2 regions of the Salinivibrio proteolyticus genome follow, and region 2 is predicted to be linked to the other one. Evidence: predicted binding sites of a transcription regulator. Region 2 holds the regulator's gene; the other holds the start of a gene.
The links. The regulator MetJ, encoded in region 2, represses methionine synthesis genes. The targets are predictions, from matches to a motif close to TTAGACNTNTANANGTCTAA.
Positions count from the first base shown of each region.

Region 1 (10,323 bases), 1.5 Mb from region 2:
TAGCGACCGTTGTCGAGTACGTTAAAGCCTTCTTTTCGCGTCATCATGAAGTGGTGGATCGCGTGACAAGCATCGCGGTGTCGTTGCCGGGTTTAGTGAATAGTGCGCAAGGAACGGTCATTCAAATGCCGCACTTTGAGGTTAGCCATATGCCATTGGGACCCGTCCTGCATCGAGAAACAGGATTACCGGTTTTTGTGGGTAATGATACCCGCTCGTGGGCGCTGGCTGAAAAGTTATTTGGTAACGCGAAAGAATCAGATAGCGCGGTGCTGATTGCCGTTCACAATGGCGTTGGGGCTGGGATCATCCTAGAAGGAAAAGTACTCCAAGGGCGCGTGGGGAATGTTGGTGAGCTGGGTCATATTCAAGTGAAGCCATTTGGTAAGCGATGCTTTTGTGGCAACTATGGCTGCTTGGAAACCGTAGCAAGTTTAGCCGCGGTCATTGAGCAGGTGGAAACCTTGCTCGCAGAGGGGCACCCTAGTCAATTGCGCGGTAAAACCCTCACTATCGACGCGATTTGTGATGCCGCCGTCGCCGGTGATGCGTTGGCGCAACGCGTGATTACAGAGCTTGGCCATCACCTAGGGACAGCGATCGCCATCGTGGTGAATTTATTTAATCCGGAAAAAATATTATTCGGCGGCGAGTTTAACCGGGCGAAATCGGTGCTCTATCCAGCAATCATGGAATGCTTAAAGACGCAAACCATCCCCTTATACAGCCAAAACTTAGTGCTAGAAGAAAGTTATTTCTACACGCAAGCGACCATGCCGGGCGCCGCGATGGTGAAACAAGCCATGTACGACGGCAAACTACTCATGAAGGTACTGGAAGGCTAAAGCTAGAAACGAGGCTATAAACGAAAAAAGCAGGTGCCAAGCACCTGCTTTTTGTGTCAAGCCTGAATGGGAGCGCTATCCGCCTTGTGCCGATAAAACGCCCTTTATGGCTTATCCGTTTTTACGCTCTTCACCCATACAGGCTGCGGCGGTAAAGACTACGTCTGTTGAGCTATTAAGCCCCGTTTCTGCCGAATCTTGCAACACACCAATGGTAAAGCCAACACCGACCACTTCCATAGCAATTTCGTGCGGGATACCAAACAAGTTACACGCCAGTGGGATCAGCAAGAGCGAGCCGCCTGCAACGCCTGAGGCACCGCACGCAGACACCGCGGCAACAATGCTAAGCAGAATTGCAGTGGCAATATCCACTTCAATTCCCAAGGTATGTACCGCGGCGAGTGTAAGAACCGTGATGGTGATTGCCGCGCCACCCATGTTGATCGTTGCCCCGAGTGGAATCGAGACAGAGTAAGTATCTTCATCAAGCTTGAGCTTACGGCACAGCTGCATATTCACAGGGATGTTCGCGGCTGAGCTGCGGGTAAAGAAGGCGGTAAGGCCACTTTCACGCAGGCAGCGGAAAACCAATGGATACGGATTTTGGCGCGTTTTATAAAACACGATCAGTGGGTTAACGATCAACGCGATCGTTGCCATACTGCCAAGGAGCACGCCAAGCAAATGAATGTAGCCAAGCAGCGCATCAAAACCACTTTGTGCCAAGGTGTTGGCGACAAGGCCAAAAATACCGATGGGCGCAAAACGGATCACGAAGCGCACAATCATAGACACGCCTTCAGACACGTCAGAGAAGACGCGTTTGGTCTCGCTTGATGCATGGTGTAAGGCAATGCCCAAACCAATCGCCCACGCGAGAATACCGATATAGTTACCGGACATCAGAGCGTTGACTGGGTTATCGACAATATTAAAAAGCAAGGTGTTTAATACTTGGGTAATGCCTTCCGGTGGCGCGACAGCTGCATCGGTTGCGGCAAACTGTAAGGTCGTCGGAAACAAAAAGCTCATGGTAACCGCGGTCAAGGATGCCGCCAGCGTGCCGAGCAGGTAGAGGAAAACAATCGGGCGCATGTTGGCGCGCTGACCTTTCTTTTGGTTAGCGATAGAGGCAGCAACCAAAACGAAGACCAAAATGGGTGCAACTGCTTTCAGTGCGCTAACAAAAAGCTTACCAAGTAAACCTGCTGTGCTCGCCAACTCAGGCGACAGATAGGCGAGTACGCCCCCAGCAAGAATACCTATAACGATTTGAAGTACCAACGAGTGACCTCGGCTGATACTGGCGAGTTGTGTTTGACTCATGTGTGTCTCACTTCACTGTGTTTTTTATCAATGGCTGTTAATGAATCGTTAGAAGTGGGGAATTAAACCAGTTTGATTCACCCTATGTAAAGTGAAAATTGATACTTTGCACTAGTTAGGTGGGATTCTGTCAGTCAGTTGGCATTAAATGAAAGTTTCTTTAGTGTAATTATTCTGTTATCACGGCGCTAGATGTGAGGAAATCGTTTTAATGCGCCGAGCATTTGTACGCATTTATTGTCTTGAACAGCATAAAAAAAGGCGGCTTTCGCCGCCAAAGATAGGATAACAACTAGCACAAGGATTTTTAGTAAATCGCATGACCCACGGTATTAAGTAGCTTACTTACGCCCTTGGTGAAGTGCAGTGGCGCATTCGCGACCGTGTAACACAGACACCCGTCTTTGGTGGAGGGGGTGTGATGATGTCGACTATCCAACAAAATAAAGTCACCCGGCGAGTATTGCCCGCTTTCATCTTCAAAGGTGCCATCGAGTAACAGCGTCAGCTCATAGCCTTTGTGTGTATGGGCTGGAACCGAGCCGCCTTCGTCGATATGTAAGAAACTCGCACGTGTGGCGCCTTCTTCAAGATTCAGCCTAGCGCGTTGCACCTTGCCGAATGATAACCAATTCGAATCACTAAAACGCTGCAGTGCGCGTGGTAGTGTGTAGGTTTTGTCTCCAACCCGAATCTCGTTAGAGCGAGCGACTTGAATGCGTGATGCCTCGTCTTGTTCAGGGGCGTCAAAAATCGCACTCATCATGTCCGCTTCTAGATCATCGTCCCAAGGCAGAGTGCCTGCCGCGAACTCGTGATCGGTCTCAGCCTCTTCAAACGCGGCTAATGCTAGCGCTTCTTCTTTCGCACTCACATGCTCACGGCATTGTTGACATAATTCAACGTGTGCAGAGAGAGCAATCGCCATGGATGTCGGTAATTGGCCGGCTGCAAAGGCATCCAGCAGTTCGGAAGAAGGATGATATTTAATCATTGTTGACCTCCAGATGATTGCGCAGCTTCTCGAGCCCGAGTCGCAAACGCGACTTCACGGTCCCTAATGGAACATTAAGTTGGTCCGATAGCTCTTGGTGGGTGAGTTGCTTTAAGTACACACCACGCACCACCTGTTGTTGTACTTCAGGTAATTCATCAATGAAGGATAATAATTCCTGATCCATCATGTGCTGAGCACCTGAGTCGGTTTCATTGTCTTGTTGACCGGATTCCAGTATCGGCCAAATCTCGTCGCTAAAATTATCTTCGCGGTTCGATTGCACCTTACGAAGCATATCGAAGCTGATGTTACGCATGATGGTAAACACCCAGGTCGTTGCCGCCCCTTTCTCGGCGTTGTAAAGATGGGCTTTTCGCCACACCACCAACATGGTTTCTTGGACTAGCTCCATCGCCTGTCCGTCCGCGCGTAGATGTTTGGTTCCATAAGATCGGATCTTCGGGCCAAAAAAGCGAAACAAACGCTCAAAGGCGACACGGTCTCGCTGTTCCGCAACGCGTAATAATAGCTCCGCCAACTCTTCCTTCGTCACGTCAGTCATTGTGGTACGTGTATTCCGTCTCGAGGTTGAAGCTTCAGTATACATGGTTTGAGGCGCAGTCATAGTTGAGTCCTATCTGTCAGTGCCGTCCATCTGACACCCCAATACGCACCACAAATCATTTGGATCACTCGACGTGTTCTTCAAGCAGTTGGTGAATGAATTGCTTGGCCTCATCGGCAGAGTCTTGTGCGATAAACCATTGTCTTTGCGCACTCGTGAGGGGCAGAATCTCTAACCAACGCTGACACGCCCAGGTGACATCCTCGAAATGAGGCTGTTCATACTGCTCGGCGTGATCAGGATGGGCAGCAAATATGTGCTTGAGGCTGGTGGCAATGCGCGCTTGCACCTCATCGTCCGTATTATCGACATAATCATCGTGTGGCCAATCATGCAGGGTACGTATTTCACCCAACCACAATTTGTCGGGCGCTTGTTCGGTTGACATAATTTCCACCCGTTGTCGGCCCGCAATGGTTATGCCCAGCAATCCATCGGGAAGCGTCTCGAAATCAACGATATCGACCAAAGTACCGTATTTATAAAGCCGCTGACCTTGCATCATTGCAAGGACAAACCCTTCTCCGTTGGCGGTACATTCGCGTACCAACCGTAAATAGCGGGGTTCAAAAATACGTAGTTTTGCTCTGCCACCCGGTAACAAAAAGAGGGGCAAAGGAAACAGCTTGGTCATATCCGCGCCTCCTGATAATCGATTGAACATGCTGACTAATACGCGCCCTTAGCGACAAGCGATCAAGCGTCCAGAGAATCGCAGAAACAATGATTGACATATTCTTCTCATTTGGCAGTATAGATGTCTAAGTGGCTTTTCGGAAAGGATTACCGATTGATGAAATCTCTACGTGCTTCTTTTATTCTCATACTCGGACTCACGCTCACGCTGGTTGGCTGTTCAGAATCACAAGATAAGGTGATCAAAATTGGCGCCACAGTGGGGCCGCATGCACAGGTGGCTGAAGCGGTTGCCAAGCAAGCAAAAGCCGAAGGTATTGCGGTCGAGGTGGTCGAATTTTCCGACTATATTTCCCCCAATGCTGGCTTGGCGGATGGTAGCTTAGATCTAAACAGTTACCAACATCAGCCGTTTTTGGATAACTACAACCAAAACAACGGTAGCCAGTTGGTATCGATGGGACGTTCCATTTTGATGCGGATGGGGATCTACTCTGATCGCGTTGAGCATGTTGATGCGCTGCCGAATGGCGCACAAATTGCGATCCCCAACGATCCTACCAACGCGGGACGCGCATTGTTATTGCTGCAAGAGGCGGGGTTAATTACCTTAGCCGACAGTGTCGGCTTTAAAGCTACCTTGCAAGATATCATCGCCAATCCTAAACAACTCGAATTTGTTGAGGTTGAGGCGGCACAACTGCCACGCAGCTTACAGGATGTCGATGCGGCGGCGATTACCATGAACTATGTGATGTCATCGGGATTAAGCCCGAGTGAGCAAGGTATTTTCTTGGAGTCGAAAAATGCTCCCTTGGCGGTGATGGTTGTGGCCGCCCGCGAAGAAGATAAAGACAACCCCGACCTACAACGTTTGGTGGCGCTGTTTCAGTCTCAACAAACCCGTGACTTTCTTGAAAAGACATTTAAAGGGACGATTGAACCCGCTTTTTAAATGCGCGTCGCGCTCAATAGTTAAGATGCCCGATTCGTGAAACCGTATCGGGCTTTTTGGATCCATCGCATGCCTTTTATTTGTGCCATGTTGCCAGTCTTGCTGACATGCGATCTTTGTCGTTAGCCGCGCTTTCCGCCATCCAACCCAACGCGAGCGAATTTTAAATTTTTGTTACCACTCAGTTGCTTATTGCGTTACTATGCCAATCAAAGTGTGATTTATGCCGCGTACTGGCTTGACACTTGCCTTTCTTCCCTCGACGCAAATGCACAGGAAATTGGATGCAATCGGCTACTCGTCCATTTAATTGGTCGCCCGTATTGCTGGCATGCTTAACCGTCAGCATTGGGCAGTTCAGTATGGGATTGGTGTTCCCGTCTTTGCCGTGGATAGCCCGAGACTTTAACCTCAGTATGGATGATGTCCAACTGCTGATCTCTGCCTATCTACTCGGCTTTGGGCCATCACAGTTTATCTACGGGCCTATCTCAGATGCGCTTGGCCGTCGCCGCGTGTTATTGGCTGGGGTATTGCTCTCCTTGATTGGTTTAACCGTGATGGTGAGCTTTAGCGCCAGTTTCACTGGCCTAGTCATTGGCCGTTGCATCCAAGGAATGGGCACCGGCTGTTGTGCCGTGCTCTCACGAGCCTTTACTCGTGACTCTTATTCCGGAGATCAACTACCGCAAGCCATGTCATATTTGATTATGGTGGCGTCGTTGACCCCCATCGTCGCTCCTGTGATTGGCGGGTTCGTTAACCACAATCTAGGCTGGCTGGCGATCTTTATTTTGCTGATGGTGTACACCAGCTTGGTGTGGTGCGTGTTGTTTTTCCTGTTCAAAGAAAGCATGCTCGCTCGTTCGCCGTTGCCTAATGTGAAGGTGATCCTCGGCCGTTATGGCGCACTGCTAAAAACACCGTATTTTCTTTATTTCGCCAGTATTAGCTGGGTGAATTTTACCTTGGTGATCACCACGGTGTCGCTGATGCCATTTTTAATGCAAGAGCGCATCGGTATGACCTCGGATCAATATGCGCTGTGGGCGCTTATTCCAACATGTGGCTTATTACTGGGTAGCGCGTTGGTTTCGCGCATTCGGCCGCGTTTGGGCACCAAGCGCATGCTGTTGATGGCACCTGTGATGCAGCTCATCTCTGCGGTTTGGCTATGGTTCACTCCGATGGATCCGTTACTGCTGATGATAGGGCAGTTCTTTATGGTGTTTGGCAACGGGATTGCGCTGCCGTGCGCCCAGTCGCAGGTGATGCAACCTTACTCTAACCAAGCCGGCACCGTCGCTGCGCTCTCCGGTGGTGGACAGATGATTATTTCCGCGTTGATGAGTATGGCGTTATTGAGTTTGGGCGTTAGCGAAGCCTGGCACCTTGGCGTAGTGGTGGGCGTGTTTGCGTTGCTTTCTGTTCATAATATCTTTCGCGGGTTTGCCGCCCCGAAAGTCAACGTCGCCAGTACCCCGAGTGAGGCATCATGACAAAGTCACGGTTAGAAAAAGGCCTGTTTCCGCTGACAACCCCACGCCTGAGCATGCGGCCAATGATCAAAGCGGACTGGCCGTTGTTCCACCGCCTACACACCGACAACGCCGTCATTGCACAATGTTTTGATCCTATGTCACTGGATGAGATTGAAGCCCGATTTGAGCAACGGCTCACACCCTGGTCTCCTGACGCTAAGCACTGGCTGTGTTTGGTCATCGTAGAGGCGGAGACACAAACGCCAGTCGGCGTCACCGGTTTTTTGCTTGAGCAGGGTGTCGCGGAAGTCGGCTATTTACTGTTGCCGCCTTATCACGGGCGTGGTTATGGGACTGAGTCTTTGCAGGCTGTCACCGATTTTGCCATCCATCATGGTGGTGCGCGAACCATCAATGCGACAGTGACTGCGGGTAACCTTGCCTCTGCGCGTGTGCTAGAAAAGGTCGGGTTTCAACTCAGCCGTATTGACCCTGATGCTTTTGCAATTGGCGGTGTTTGTTATGACGACTGGATCTACACCTACACCGCAGTGTGATTTAAGTGTTTCCCCAGACCACTGATTTTGTTTTTGTTCGTTGACCTCAAGTTATATTGAGGTTTTATCCTTGTTCTCGATGTTTAGCTTTCCAAGCTCAGTTTTCGATAGCACGGATAAAGGGAATGAATGATGACAACAATCGAACACGTAAATATGACTGTGGTAGACATGGATGCAGCGTTAGCGTTTTTGGCGGTGGCTGTCCCCGATTTTAAAATTCGTCAAGATGCCCAATCGCCAAAAGGATATCGTTGGGTGCATGTGGGCAATGAACACTGCTACTTTGCACTGCAAGAGCCCAACCCAAGTTCAGAGCCCAGCATACAGCCACGCAGTACCTATAAATCTCAAGGCGTGAACCATATTGGCCTGATCATTGATGACATCGATACCATCCGCGAACGCCTACTTGAAAAAGGTTATCAACCCAATGGTTCAATGGCGCACGAAACCCACCGCAAGCGAATGTACTTCTATGATAAAGCCGGTTTTGAGTGGGAATTGGTCGCTTACTCATCCGACAAACCGGAAGAAAGATATCTCTACGAGTAACGCACAAAGCTGCACTGCTCGCTTTTCCAGATAGAAACACACCGCTCCATATACAACGGGGCGGTGTGTGTTGATTTGGGACAATCAAAGCGTCAACAGATAGACAGTTTTACTCAAACTATCAGGGGCTAAAGCTAAATCATAGCTAAGAGCGAATTTAACAGCATCACTAGCCCTATTGTATTATTTTTAACGAAACAGCATGCTTATCAATATTATTAATAGGCTTGCCAAGCAGATATCCATTAAACGTGTCTTTATCAAATAAAGAGGAAAATCTTTTCCCAATATAGACTGAATGCTTTTTCTCCAAAGATATATATCTGACTGAGAAATTTTCCATGCATACCTTAGCATCACATATCCAAAGATTTCGAACGCAAAACAACTCGCAGCAAGCCAAGATAGATTACTTTCCATCATCATTTTCGAACGTTCACGGAATCGAGCTGGAGCGGTATCTGAAATGCTATGTATCAATGCATATTTATTCTTTCTAAACTTAATAGATAGGTATATTAGTAGCGTTATCCATGGAAAAAAAGTAAGCAGAAAAATATATAAACTTACTTCAGGTACTGTATCAATCAAAAAATCACTTTCTCCGCGAACATGCCCACTTTATCAGATATTTCACCGCCATATAATCCCCAAAAGAGAGTTCCTCCTGCAACTAAAGCTATCGATAAGCCTCCTGTTACAGGAATGGCAGCTAAAGCTATACCTATCCTAATACCAGTACCAAGATTTACAGCACCGGAAACAACATTATTCACCAAGCTACGATTGCAAGTTTCATCAAACCAACCACTACTGTTACATATATTTACCACATCAGCAGTGTTTCCATATAACCCAGCTCCAATTACGAGGCCGTTAGCGATACCTAATGAGCGGCTGAATGACATCGTCTGTTTATACAACGCGGTCATTTCAATACCGGAAATTGCTTTAGAAAAGTCTAGATTACATGGCTCTTTTTCTAATTAAACTAGGATTACAATAATTTCGCTATAATCGCTATACATAATATTAAAAAAAACAACCAAAATCCAATGCAATTCAACCACATAAATGCATTAAACTTCCAAGAGTGAACTTTCACTCTATAACGTATAAAAGGGTACTTTAAGCAATACACCATGAATCTTGTCAAGATATTATAAGACATCATATTCTGATAATCAGAGTGAAGTTTATCGACATCTTTTGCTAACTGTTTGTCAATAAAAACAATGCGTTGAGAATCTCCTAAGCTCAATACGGCTCCCGATATAGCACCTACTACACACCAAATGACAAAGTACCAAAATATGACTATTGACAATAAGGCTAAAACTAATTTAAGAGTAATCATCAATAACTTTCCTGAGTGGCTTCGAGCTGCTCTTGTCCCCACTGATAAGCAATATAAATAACATCGCCGACATTCTTTCCTATAGTAGAACCAGCGATACCACCTACAGCACCACCTGCAACAAAAGCCCCTATTGAAGCAATCGCTAAGATCGGAGCAGAAGTTACACCAACAACCCCTAAAGCTAATAGTGTCGCACCGACTGCAGCATTACCCATGAAGCCTCCACCGTAAATTCCACCAAAAAATCCGGCTACTTCACGAGTAGTGACTTTGCCACATTCCCCTGATCCATCAACGGAGCAGGCGTCATAAATATTCTTCACGCCACTTGCGCCGCCAAGCAACAGCCCCACATAGCCGACGCCACGGGAAGCTCCAATACCGATTGCGACATTTGCCATACGTTTACCTAAATTAGGTACGAAGCCTTTTGCGATAATTTCATCGGCATGATGAACGACAGAGCGCGTGGATAGTTTGAGATTGCGCTTAATTTGTGTATAGACAGGGATTTTAACGCTACGTCGAGATAATGCAGCAAAGCTTCCATCTAGTTTTTGAAATAGTGAGGCTCGCTCAGCGACAAAAGAACCATAGTTAATACCACCAACACGGCTCGCCATCGCCACCTGAGAGACGTAGAGGTGGTTAATTTCCAAAAGTATGTTATTGATATTTTTTAAATGTTGCTCAATTCCTACAGCTACAGCACCAACTCCCATGGAAGCATAAGCATATAAATCACTTGGTAAGCCATCTTTGCTTACTTTTTTCATGGCTTCGTCAGCATAAAAATCTAGCAATTCAAAGTGACGATTAAAGGTAGAAACTTGCTCTTCAGTTAGTTTTGCTAACTCTGTACTTGCTGCTGTTGCTTCTTCAATAAGAGCCGACAGCTTACTTCTCTGTGCTTCAGTGGATGGCTCTTTGGTTAGTACGACTACAATTTCCCCTTGACGGACAGGATTGTTCAAATGTGCATT
Region 1 is NZ_CP114584.1:1,694,526-1,704,848, reverse strand. It holds gene mlc (sugar metabolism global transcriptional regulator Mlc) at 1-845, shown strand, start outside; gene sstT (serine/threonine transporter SstT) at 957-2,174, opposite strand; gene N7E60_RS08065 (ChrR family anti-sigma-E factor) at 2,482-3,168, opposite strand; gene N7E60_RS08060 (sigma-70 family RNA polymerase sigma factor) at 3,161-3,796, opposite strand; gene N7E60_RS08055 (LON peptidase substrate-binding domain-containing protein) at 3,861-4,430, opposite strand; gene N7E60_RS08050 (MetQ/NlpA family ABC transporter substrate-binding protein) at 4,590-5,387, shown strand; gene N7E60_RS08045 (multidrug effflux MFS transporter) at 5,672-6,886, shown strand; gene N7E60_RS08040 (GNAT family N-acetyltransferase) at 6,883-7,425, shown strand; gene N7E60_RS08035 (VOC family protein) at 7,555-7,980, shown strand; gene N7E60_RS08030 (hypothetical protein) at 8,568-8,912, opposite strand; gene N7E60_RS08025 (MIX and LysM peptidoglycan-binding domain-containing protein) at 9,337-10,323, opposite strand, start outside.
Region 1: N7E60_RS08050 (MetQ/NlpA family ABC transporter substrate-binding protein) is a predicted target of MetJ. The motif match lies at 4,542-4,561, and genes of this name have one in related genera.

Region 2 (10,323 bases):
TGCCGCAAAAGCGTTGGCCAAATCAGCGATGAGATCATCCGCATCTTCCAATCCGATTGAAAAGCGCAGCAAGGTCGGTGCGATACCCGCTTCCGCTTGCGCTGCATCACTCATCGCCCGATGTGTCATGGAGCCTGGGTGTGTGACCAAGCTTTCTACACCGCCTAACGACTCTGCTAAAGCAAATAGCGAAAGGCCTGCGATAAAACGCGCCACCCCGTCACTGTCGGTATCCAATTCCAAGCTCAGCATACTACCAAAGCCTGATTGCTGACGGGCAGCAATTTCGTGACCCGGATGGGTCGTGAGTCCCGGATAATAGAGTTGGCGCACAGCAGGAACCGTTTGCAAATAGGCGAGTACCGCTTGCGTGTTTTGCTGGTGTTGTTTAACCCGTGCGCCTAAGGTACGCAACCCTCGCAATGTCATATAACTGTCAAACGCGTTGCCCGTGGCTCCTATACAGTTGCCCCACCACGCTAAAGTTTCAGCAAGCTCACTGGTTGCTGCAATAACCGCGCCACCGACAATATCAGAATGCCCATTAATAAATTTGGTGGTCGAATGCACCACCATGTCGGCCCCTAGCGCAAGTGGTTGCTGTAAAGCAGGAGATAAAAAAGTGTTGTCGACCACCACCCAAGCACCGACTTGATGCGCTTGTTGGCAAATATCGGCAATATCGACCACGCGCAGCAGGGGGTTAGATGGAGTTTCCACCAGCACCAACGTCGGTGATTCTGCCAAGGCGCTCGCCAAGGCGTCTGGATCGGATTGGTCGACAAATTTAACCTGCCAAATTCCCTGCTTGGATCGGGACTCAAGCAAGCGATACGTGCCACCATAACAGTCATGCGGGGCCACAATTTTGTCACCCGTCTTCAATAGCGATAACACCAAATTAATCGCGGCCATCCCGCAGTTGGTTACCACGGCTCCCGCGCCGCCTTCTAAGTCAGTCAATGCTTGCTCTAGCTGGGCGCGGGTCGGATTACCTCCGCGTGCATAGTCATAGGTGGGCACATCCCCCAACGCGGGAAAGCGATAATTGGTCGAGAGATATAAAGGGGGAACCACCGCATGATGTTGCGTGTCGGTGCCAATGCCAGTTCTTACAGCGATGGTGTCAGTTTTTTTTCGGGTCATGGTTCATCCTTGCGATGTGGTGCGCGAGCCAGCGTTGTTATCCTCACCTTACCCTGCACTTTTTGAGACGTCAACACTTCTAGACGTCTATACAGCTTTGCATGTGGCGGTTAATATAGCTAGAATCTCCGCAGCATCATTCTGGGTATTCAATAATCAAGATAGGTGAGACATGGCGCAGTGGAACGGCGATTACATTAATCCGTATGCCGAGCATGGTAAGAAAAAGGAGCAGGTGAAAAAAATCACCGTTTCTATCCCACTTAAAGTTTTAAAAATTCTCACTGACGAGCGGACACGCCGTCAGGTTAATAACCTGCGTCACGCGACCAACAGTGAGCTGCTGTGTGAAGCATTTTTGCATGCTTATACCGGCCAGCCATTGCCAACCGATGACGATATTCGCAAAGACAAGCCTGACAGCATTCCTGCTGAAGCGCGTCAGATCATGAAAGAACTAGGTATCGAGTTCGACGATAGCGAATACTAAAAAAACCCGCCGATTGGCGGGTTTTTTGTCATCATCGATGCTCGGCACAACCTTTTCAGGTTTTATGAGAGCACGTTTTTCCTAACGCTCACGCATTATGCCTTGTCGAGCATGTTACGCCTTGTCGAGCATATAGTTGTCTGGCATCTCGATACGGGCGACGCCAGTTTCAACCGCTGCAAGTGCCACCGCGCGAGCCACGCGTGGCAATAAGCGTGCATCCATTGGCTTAGGAATAATGTAATCCGGGCCAAAATGCAGCGCATCAACACCTGCCGCGTCCAATACCGATTGTGGGACAGGCTCTTTCGCCAAACCACGGATCGCCTCAACGGCCGCCAGTTTCATTGCATCATTAATTTCACTGGCACGCACATCCAACGCTCCACGGAAAATAAACGGGAAGCAGAGTACGTTGTTGACTTGGTTTGGATAATCCGAGCGCCCTGTTCCCATGATCAAATCATCACGGACTTGATGCGCGACCTCTGGATTAATTTCAGGGTCTGGGTTCGAGCAGGCAAAAACAACCGGCTTATCGGCCATCAGTTTTAGTGCCTCTGGCGAGAGCAAGTCTGGCCCTGACACACCCACAAACAAATCAGCGCCCTCAATCACATCTTCGAGGGTACGTTTGTCGGTATTGTTGGCAAACAATTGCTTGTACTTATTGATGTCGTCACGACGGGTGTGGATCACGCCTTTGCGATCCAGCATGTAGATTTTTTCGCGTTGCGCGCCACATTTGATCAATAGCTCCATGCAGGCAACAGCCGCTGCACCAGCACCAAGGCACACAATGGTGGCTTCACGAATATCTTTACCTTGCAGCTCAAGGGCATTCAGCATACCCGCCGCGGTAACAATCGCGGTACCGTGCTGATCATCGTGAAAAACAGGCACTTCACAACGTTCAATCAGCTGTTTTTCAATTTCAAAGCAATCCGGCGCTTTGATGTCTTCAAGGTTGATGCCCCCAAAGGTATCCGCGATATTCGCAACGGTATCCACGAATTCATCGATAGTACGGTGTTTGACTTCAATGTCGATCGAGTCCAAGCCAGCAAAACGCTTGAACAATAAAGCTTTACCTTCCATGACGGGCTTTGAGGCCATTGGCCCTAAGTTACCCAATCCCAAAATGGCGGTACCGTTTGAGATCACCGCAACCATGTTGCCCTTTGCGGTGTATTGATACACAGCGTCTGGGTTTTGAGCGATTTCACGGACCGGCTCTGCAACGCCTGGGCTGTATGCCAACGCCAGATCCGCCGCCGAGTCAGCAGGCTTGCTCAATTCAACAGAGATTTTTCCGGGAGTAGGGTATGCATGATAATCCAGCGCTTGCTGGCGTTTATCGTCCGACATGTAGTGTTCCTAGTTATTATCGTGAAGGGATGCACCAATATCAGCTGGGAAGACTGCTGATATCAGCAACGCTATACTCAAACCACAGGGTAGATTCGAGCAAGATAAACGATGTTAACGCAGTGGCTAAAGGTCCACCAGTCTAAAACGGCCCCGAACGTTAACCTCCGACCTCTAGACGTTAAAAAGGTGACGACGGGATCAAAAAAGGGGCGCTTTCGCACCCCTTTTTCGCATTCGGCTGTTAGCGGCTTATTTTTTGCTGCTAAGGGCACCGAAACGCTTCTTAAAGCGGTCAACACGACCACCGGTGTCAACGATACGTTGCTTACCAGTGTAGAATGGGTGACATTTGTCACACACGTCTAGGTTGATGTCTTTACCAAGAGTGGTGTTGAACGCGAATTCGTTACCGCAAGAACACTTAGCAGTGACAGCTTTGTACTCTGGATGGATACCAGCTTTCATAGGGATAACCTCATAGTGAAGGCCGTGTCGCTCTCCCGATCCTAAGCCGGGCACCACACGTCGTTAACAAACATTTTCTAAGGCGCGCAATTCTAATCAAGCGACCTCGATTTCGCAACTTTTTTGTGCAGTCGCCCATCACCTTGTATCCAACAACAAGGCTTTGCCTACCTGGGTCAAGCCGTTACACTGAGCGTCTTGTTAGCCGATAAGATGTTGTGATGGAACAGTTTGCACAAGTGGCCTTACCGGTCCCGCTGGCGAAAACTTTTGATTACCGGATTACCGAACACGTCCCTGTGGTGGGAGCACGTGTGAAGGTGCCTTTTGGTCGCCAGCATAAGGTCGGCATTGTCACTGCCATCACCACCACACCTAGTGTTGCCGCCCATCAAGTCAAGGCGATCACTGAGGTATTGGATGACGCGCCACTTTGGACTCCTGCCGTCTATCACCTGTTGCAATGGGCAAGTCGCTTTTATCATCATCCACTTGGCGATGCGATGGGCGCCGTGATGCCGACGCTACTGCGCAAAGGTCGACCCGCAGCGCTCAAGCAGCAAAAATGGTGGCAATTGACCGAAGCCGGACAGAATCAACCGGTGACCGGGCTTACCCGCGCGCCAAAGCAAGCGCGTGTGTTAACCCTGCTCACTCACGGCCCTACCCCGCATGCCGACCTCGTGGAGCAAGACATTACCCCCGCTGTGATTAATACCTTGGTGGACAAAGGCTGGATCGCGCCTTACACCCCACCGCTTGAAGGTAAAGCTTGGGCACGGCATTTTGCCATCAGTGAAGACAAGCCCTCACTGAACCATGAACAAGCCATGGCCGTTGCCACCATCAACGCCAGCGATGGCTTTGCCTGTGTGCTTTTAGAAGGTATTACCGGCTCGGGCAAAACCGAAGTGTATTTAAACGTCTTAGAGCCGGTTTTAGCGCGTGGCGAGCAGGCGTTAATATTGGTGCCCGAAATTGGCCTCACCCCACAGACCATCCGCCGATTCGAACGCCGCTTTAACGTCCCGGTTACCGTGATGCATTCGGGGCTCAATGATACAGAGCGACTTAGCGCATGGCTGGCGGCTCGCGACAATCAAGCCGCAATTGTGATTGGAACACGCTCAGCACTTTTCACCCCGATGGCGAACCTTGGCATCATCATTATTGATGAAGAGCACGATCCCTCATATAAGCAGCAAGACAGCTTTCGCTACCATGCACGCGATCTGGCGGTAATGCGCGGTCATGAAGAAAAGATACCTGTAGTGCTCGGTTCGGCAACACCGTCGTTGGAAACGCTACACAATGCACAAACGGGAAAATACCAATACTTACGCTTAACCCAACGTCCGGGCAATGCAGTCACCGCCCGCCAAGGGGTGCTCGACATCAAAGGCCACCATCTTGAGGCGGGCTTATCGGCGCCCTTAATTGCCGAAATGCGTCAGCATCTTCAGCAGGGAAATCAGGTGATGTTGTTTTTAAACCGCCGTGGTTATGCGCCTGCAATGATGTGTCACGAATGTGGCTGGCTCGCCAGTTGTCAACGCTGTGATGCCTACTACACCCTCCACCAACAGCATCAAGAGTTACGCTGCCACCATTGCGGGCATCAAAAACGCGTGCCGCCCCAATGTGGGGATTGTGGTTCGACACAGCTGATCAGTGTAGGCGTGGGGACCGAGCAACTCGAAGCCCAGCTGGGCGAACTGTTTCCCGACTACAATACAGTCCGTATCGATCGCGACAATACCCGACGCAAAGGCAGCTTAGAGAGCTATCTCGCCGGCATCGAAAAAGGTGAGTATCAAATCCTACTCGGCACCCAAATGCTTGCGAAGGGTCACCACTTTCCCAATGTCACCTTAGTGGCGCTTGTCGATGTGGATGGCGCCTTGTTCAGCAATGACTTCCGTGCCCCAGAGCGTCTCGCGCAGTTGATGGTACAAGTCGCCGGGCGAGCTGGCCGCGCCAGCAAACCCGGTACGGTGATTTTGCAAACCCACCACCCTGAGCACAGTCTCATTCAAGCGCTCATCCACAAGGGTTATCAGGCGTTTGCTGACTCTGCATTGGCAGAACGTCGCCAAGCGTGGCTGCCCCCTTATACCTTCTTAAGCCTGTTTCGTGCCGAAGGGCATGAGGACAACAGCGTGCAGCAATTTTTACAGCAAGTCCGACAAACCTTGGCCGCCTCACCCATTCAATATGATGAGGTACACATTATGGGGCCGATGCCTGCGCCGATGGCGCGACGCGCAGGGCGTTATCGCTGGCAACTGCTGATCCAGGCACCGTCACGAAAAGTGATGCAACAATGGCTCACCGTTGCCTTGCCCGTCATCCAACAATTGCCCTTGTCACGCAAAGTTAGATGGTCATTAGATGTTGAGCCGCAAGACCTTTCTTAACATTCCCTTGCATTAAAGCGACGTATATCACGATTTCTTTGCAATAAGTGTTAGCTTGTTCGTATTTATATGGGCCAAGCCTAGGTAGAATACCTTCGCAAATTGACGCATCCTAGACAGGTCAGAGGAGTGAATAACTTACTGATCTGACTAACTCAGACAACAAGAGGACTGTCATTATGGCGACAATGAAGGACGTTGCCCACATTGCCGGTGTATCTACTGCCACGGTCTCACGCGCACTGATGAACCCTGAAAAGGTGTCTGCATCCACGCGTAAGAAGGTCGAACAGGCCGTGGTTGAAGCTGGCTACTCCCCCAATTCACTCGCGCGCAATCTTCGCCGCAATGAGTCTAAGACCATTGTCGCGATCATTCCGGATATCTGCGATCCCTACTTTAGTGAGATCATTCGCGGTATCGAAGAAGCGGCGATGGAACACGGCTACTTGGTCTTGCTTGGCGACAGCGCCCAGCAGCAAAACCGTGAAAACTCCTTTGTGAATTTAGTCTTTACCAAGCAAGCCGACGGCATGCTGCTCTTGGGCACGGATGTCCCATTTGATGTCAGCAAGCCAGAGCAAAAGAATCTTCCCCCTTTGGTGATGGCCTGTGAATATGCGCCAGAGCTCGAGTTGCCTACCGTGCATATCGACAACCTCACCGCGGCATTCGAGGCAGTCAACTACCTTACCCAAGTGGGGCATACCCGTATTGCCAACATTACCGGCGCAACCCATACGGCACTGACACAGTTCCGCACCCAAGGCTACCAGCAAGCACTGCGCCGAGCTGGGATCACGGTTAACCCCGCCTACAGTGTGACTGGGGATTTCAGTTTTGCATCTGGTGCTCGCGCCATGACAAGCCTGTTATCCCTGCCTGAGCCCCCCACCGCCGTATTCTGTCATTGTGATGTGATGGCAGTGGGTGCCATGCAGCAGGCAAAACGCTTGGGCATGCGTGTACCGCAAGATATTTCTATTGTCGGCTTTGATGACATTCAATTCGCTGAGTACTGCGATCCACCGCTTACCACGGTATCACAGCCTCGCTATGACATTGGTCGTCAAGCAATGCTGATGTTACTCAGTATCTTACGCGGACGAGATGTGAACGCTGGCTCTCGCTTACTGGATGCCAAATTGGTGATCCGTGAGAGTGTCGCGCCCCCGTCTCGATAGTAAGACTAGTCAGCACGGGTTGAAGCCAGTAACATGAGCGCTTTACTGGCTTCTTGATTTGATTATTTGCTGTGGCAACTCGTGATTACGTCAAACGTGGCAAAGCGCCACGCAAAAAAAACTCCCGTCGCCAACCACCGGCTCGTAAAGGTTTCCCGCTAAAATGGGCACTGCTTGCGATCGCGCTCGTGGGCGCGTTTGGCTATGGTTTATACCTTTTGAGCCAAACCGATACGCCGGCGCCAGCGCAACCTCAGCAACCCACTGCGCCGGCGAAGCCGCAGCCGAAAAGCACCTTGCCTGAAAAGCCCAAAGAAAAATGGAGCTACATCGAAGAGCTGGAAAGCAAAAAGGTGGAGGTTGAAGCGAAAGAAATTCCTCAATCAACCCGTCCTTACCTGATGCAATGTGGCGCGTACCGCAGCCGCGAACAAGCCAGTGAGCGTAAAGCGATGATTGCGTTTCAAGGCCTTGAAAGCCAAATCAAAGTCAGCCAAGGCGAAAAAGGCGCTTGGTACCGTGTGGTGCTCGGCCCTTACCCACGTAAACGCCAAGCTGAGCGAGATCGCAACATGCTACGTCGTGCGGGTATCGAACCCTGCGCCATCTGGTATTGGGAATAATCCGTTTGTCCTGCTCTACCGGTCCGTTTTTTAGTCGGACCGGTAAGGCATCGGTGGCAAGACAGCGCGAGGAAATATTACCACTCCCCTTGAAAACCCTCGTCCGCGGCCCAAACTCTTAAGGTAATCACCCATCTGGTGCACCAGAAACAAACAAAGAGGTTCCCGTGACTACAATCGTCTCCGTTCGCCGCGAAGGTAAAGTGGTCATTGCTGGCGATGGCCAAGTCTCCCTTGGTAACACTGTCATGAAAGGCAATGCACGCAAAGTTCGCCGTTTATATAACGGCCAAGTATTAGCTGGTTTTGCTGGCGGTACGGCGGATGCCTTCACCCTATTTGAGCGCTTTGAACGCAAGCTCGAATTGCATCAAGGCCATCTCACCAAAGCGGCGGTTGAACTCGCCAAAGAATGGCGTACCGATCGCGCCCTACGCCGGCTCGAAGCCTTGTTGGCGGTGGCGGATGAAACCGCGTCACTGATCATCACTGGTAACGGCGATGTGGTCGAGCCTGAGCGTGATCTCATTGCGATTGGCTCGGGTGGCAACTTTGCGCAAGCCGCCGCCGTCGCCATGCTCGAAAATACAGAGCTTGGCGCCCGAGAAATTGCCGAAAAAGCCCTCGCGATCGCTGGTGACATTTGTGTGTTCACCAACCAGCATCACACCATCGAAGAACTCGAGAGTAAATAACAGGATTTGTCATGTCTGAAATGACTCCACGCGAAATTGTGCATGAGCTTGACCGCCATATTATCGGCCAAGATAAAGCCAAACGTGCGGTGGCGATCGCACTGCGTAACCGCTGGCGCCGTATGCAGCTACCAGAAGATCTGCGTGCGGAAGTCACGCCGAAAAACATCCTTATGATTGGCCCGACGGGTGTGGGTAAAACCGAGATTGCTCGCCGTTTGGCGCGCCTTGCCAATGCGCCTTTCATAAAAGTCGAAGCGACCAAGTTCACCGAAGTCGGTTATGTGGGTAAAGAAGTGGAAACCATTATTCGCGATCTCGCGGATGTGGCGATGAACATGACCCAACAGCAAGCGATGGAGAAAGTGAAATTCCGTGCTGAAGAGCAAGCGGAAGAGCGTATCCTCGATATCTTGCTGCCACCAGCCCGTGACGCTTGGGGGCAAAATGAAGCCAGTCAGGAAGACTCTTCAACCCGTCAAAACTTCCGCAAAAAGCTGCGTGAAGGCAAACTCGACGATAAAGAAGTAGAAGTCGACGTTGCCGCTCCACAAATGGGCGTTGAGATTATGTCGCCTCCCGGCATGGAAGAAATGACCAACCAGCTACAAGGCATGTTCCAAAACTTGGCAGGCAACACCACCAAAAAGCGCAAGATGAAAATCAAAGACGCGATGAAGGTGTTGACCGAAGAGGAAGCAGCCAAGCTGGTCAATCATGATGACATCAAAGAGCAAGCCATTCATGCGGTGGAAAACAATGGCATCGTCTTTATTGATGAAATCGATAAGATTTGTAAATCCGGTAACACCAGCGGCGGTGACGTATCGCGCGAAGGGGTGCAACGTGATCTATTGCCGTTAGTGGAAGGCAGTACGGTCTCGACCAAACACGGCATGATCAAAACTGATCATATCCTGTTTATCGCCTCAGGCGCATTCCAAGTGTCACGTCCGTCTGATCTGATCCCAGAGCTGCAAGGCCGTCTGCCAATCCGTGTTGAGCTTGAAGCCCTATCAACCCATGACTTTAAGCGTATCCTCACCGAGCCAAACGCCTCGCTCACCCAGCAATATACCGCCTTGCTGAAAACCGAAAAGATTGATCTGGCGTTTGAAGAAAGTGGTATCGATGAGCTCGCTTCTGCCGCTTGGCGCGTGAACGAGAAAACCGAAAACATCGGTGCTCGTCGTCTGCATACACTGATGGAGCGTTTGATGGAAGACGTCTCGTACGAAGCCAGCGAACGCGCCGGTCAAAGCGTGACAGTGGATGCCGAGTACGTGCGTAGCCACCTTGAAGAGTTGGTGGATGACGAAGATCTCAGCCGCTTTATTCTCTAATCCATACAGATATCAAGGGCAGCAAACGCTGCCCTTTTTTGCATAAAAGTTTGCGCTGACGCAAACGCAAGTCGAATTTCCCCACCCTGCCCGTTGCCCACTTACACGCTTAAGCGATAATGGCGATATTGTCTGTTCGTCGAGAGTGTCTGTATGACTCAATCCACTTTGGCTATTTGGCTTGATGCCGCTCGGCCCAAGACCTTGCCCCTTGCCATTACCTCTATTTTATGTGGCAGCGCGGTCGCCGCCTCACAAGGGCGACTTTCTTGGTCGATTAGCGCCATGGCCTTGGTCACCGCGTTATTACTGCAGATTTTGTCTAACCTCGCCAATGATTATGGCGATGCGGTGAAAGGGACAGATAACGCTGCGCGCCTTGGCCCAATGCGCGCCATTCAGTCAGGACACGTGAGTGTTGCCACCATGCGGCGTGCACTCATCCTCAACGTACTACTCACGCTCATCAGTGGTGGCAGTTTAATTGCCATTGCCTGCCAACAACCCACTGATATCGTCAGTTTTCTGCTACTCGGTGTCATGGCCATTGTGGCGGCCATTACCTACACCGTGGGCAATAAACCCTATG
Region 2 is NZ_CP114584.1:222,407-232,729, reverse strand. It holds gene metB (cystathionine gamma-synthase) at 1-1,146, opposite strand, end outside; gene metJ (met regulon transcriptional regulator MetJ) at 1,319-1,636, shown strand; gene N7E60_RS01125 (malic enzyme-like NAD(P)-binding protein) at 1,751-3,004, opposite strand; gene rpmE (50S ribosomal protein L31) at 3,257-3,472, opposite strand; gene priA (primosomal protein N') at 3,691-5,889, shown strand; gene cytR (DNA-binding transcriptional regulator CytR) at 6,069-7,073, shown strand; gene N7E60_RS01105 (SPOR domain-containing protein) at 7,145-7,696, shown strand; gene hslV (ATP-dependent protease subunit HslV) at 7,864-8,391, shown strand; gene hslU (HslU--HslV peptidase ATPase subunit) at 8,403-9,734, shown strand; gene N7E60_RS01090 (1,4-dihydroxy-2-naphthoate polyprenyltransferase) at 9,888-10,323, shown strand, end outside.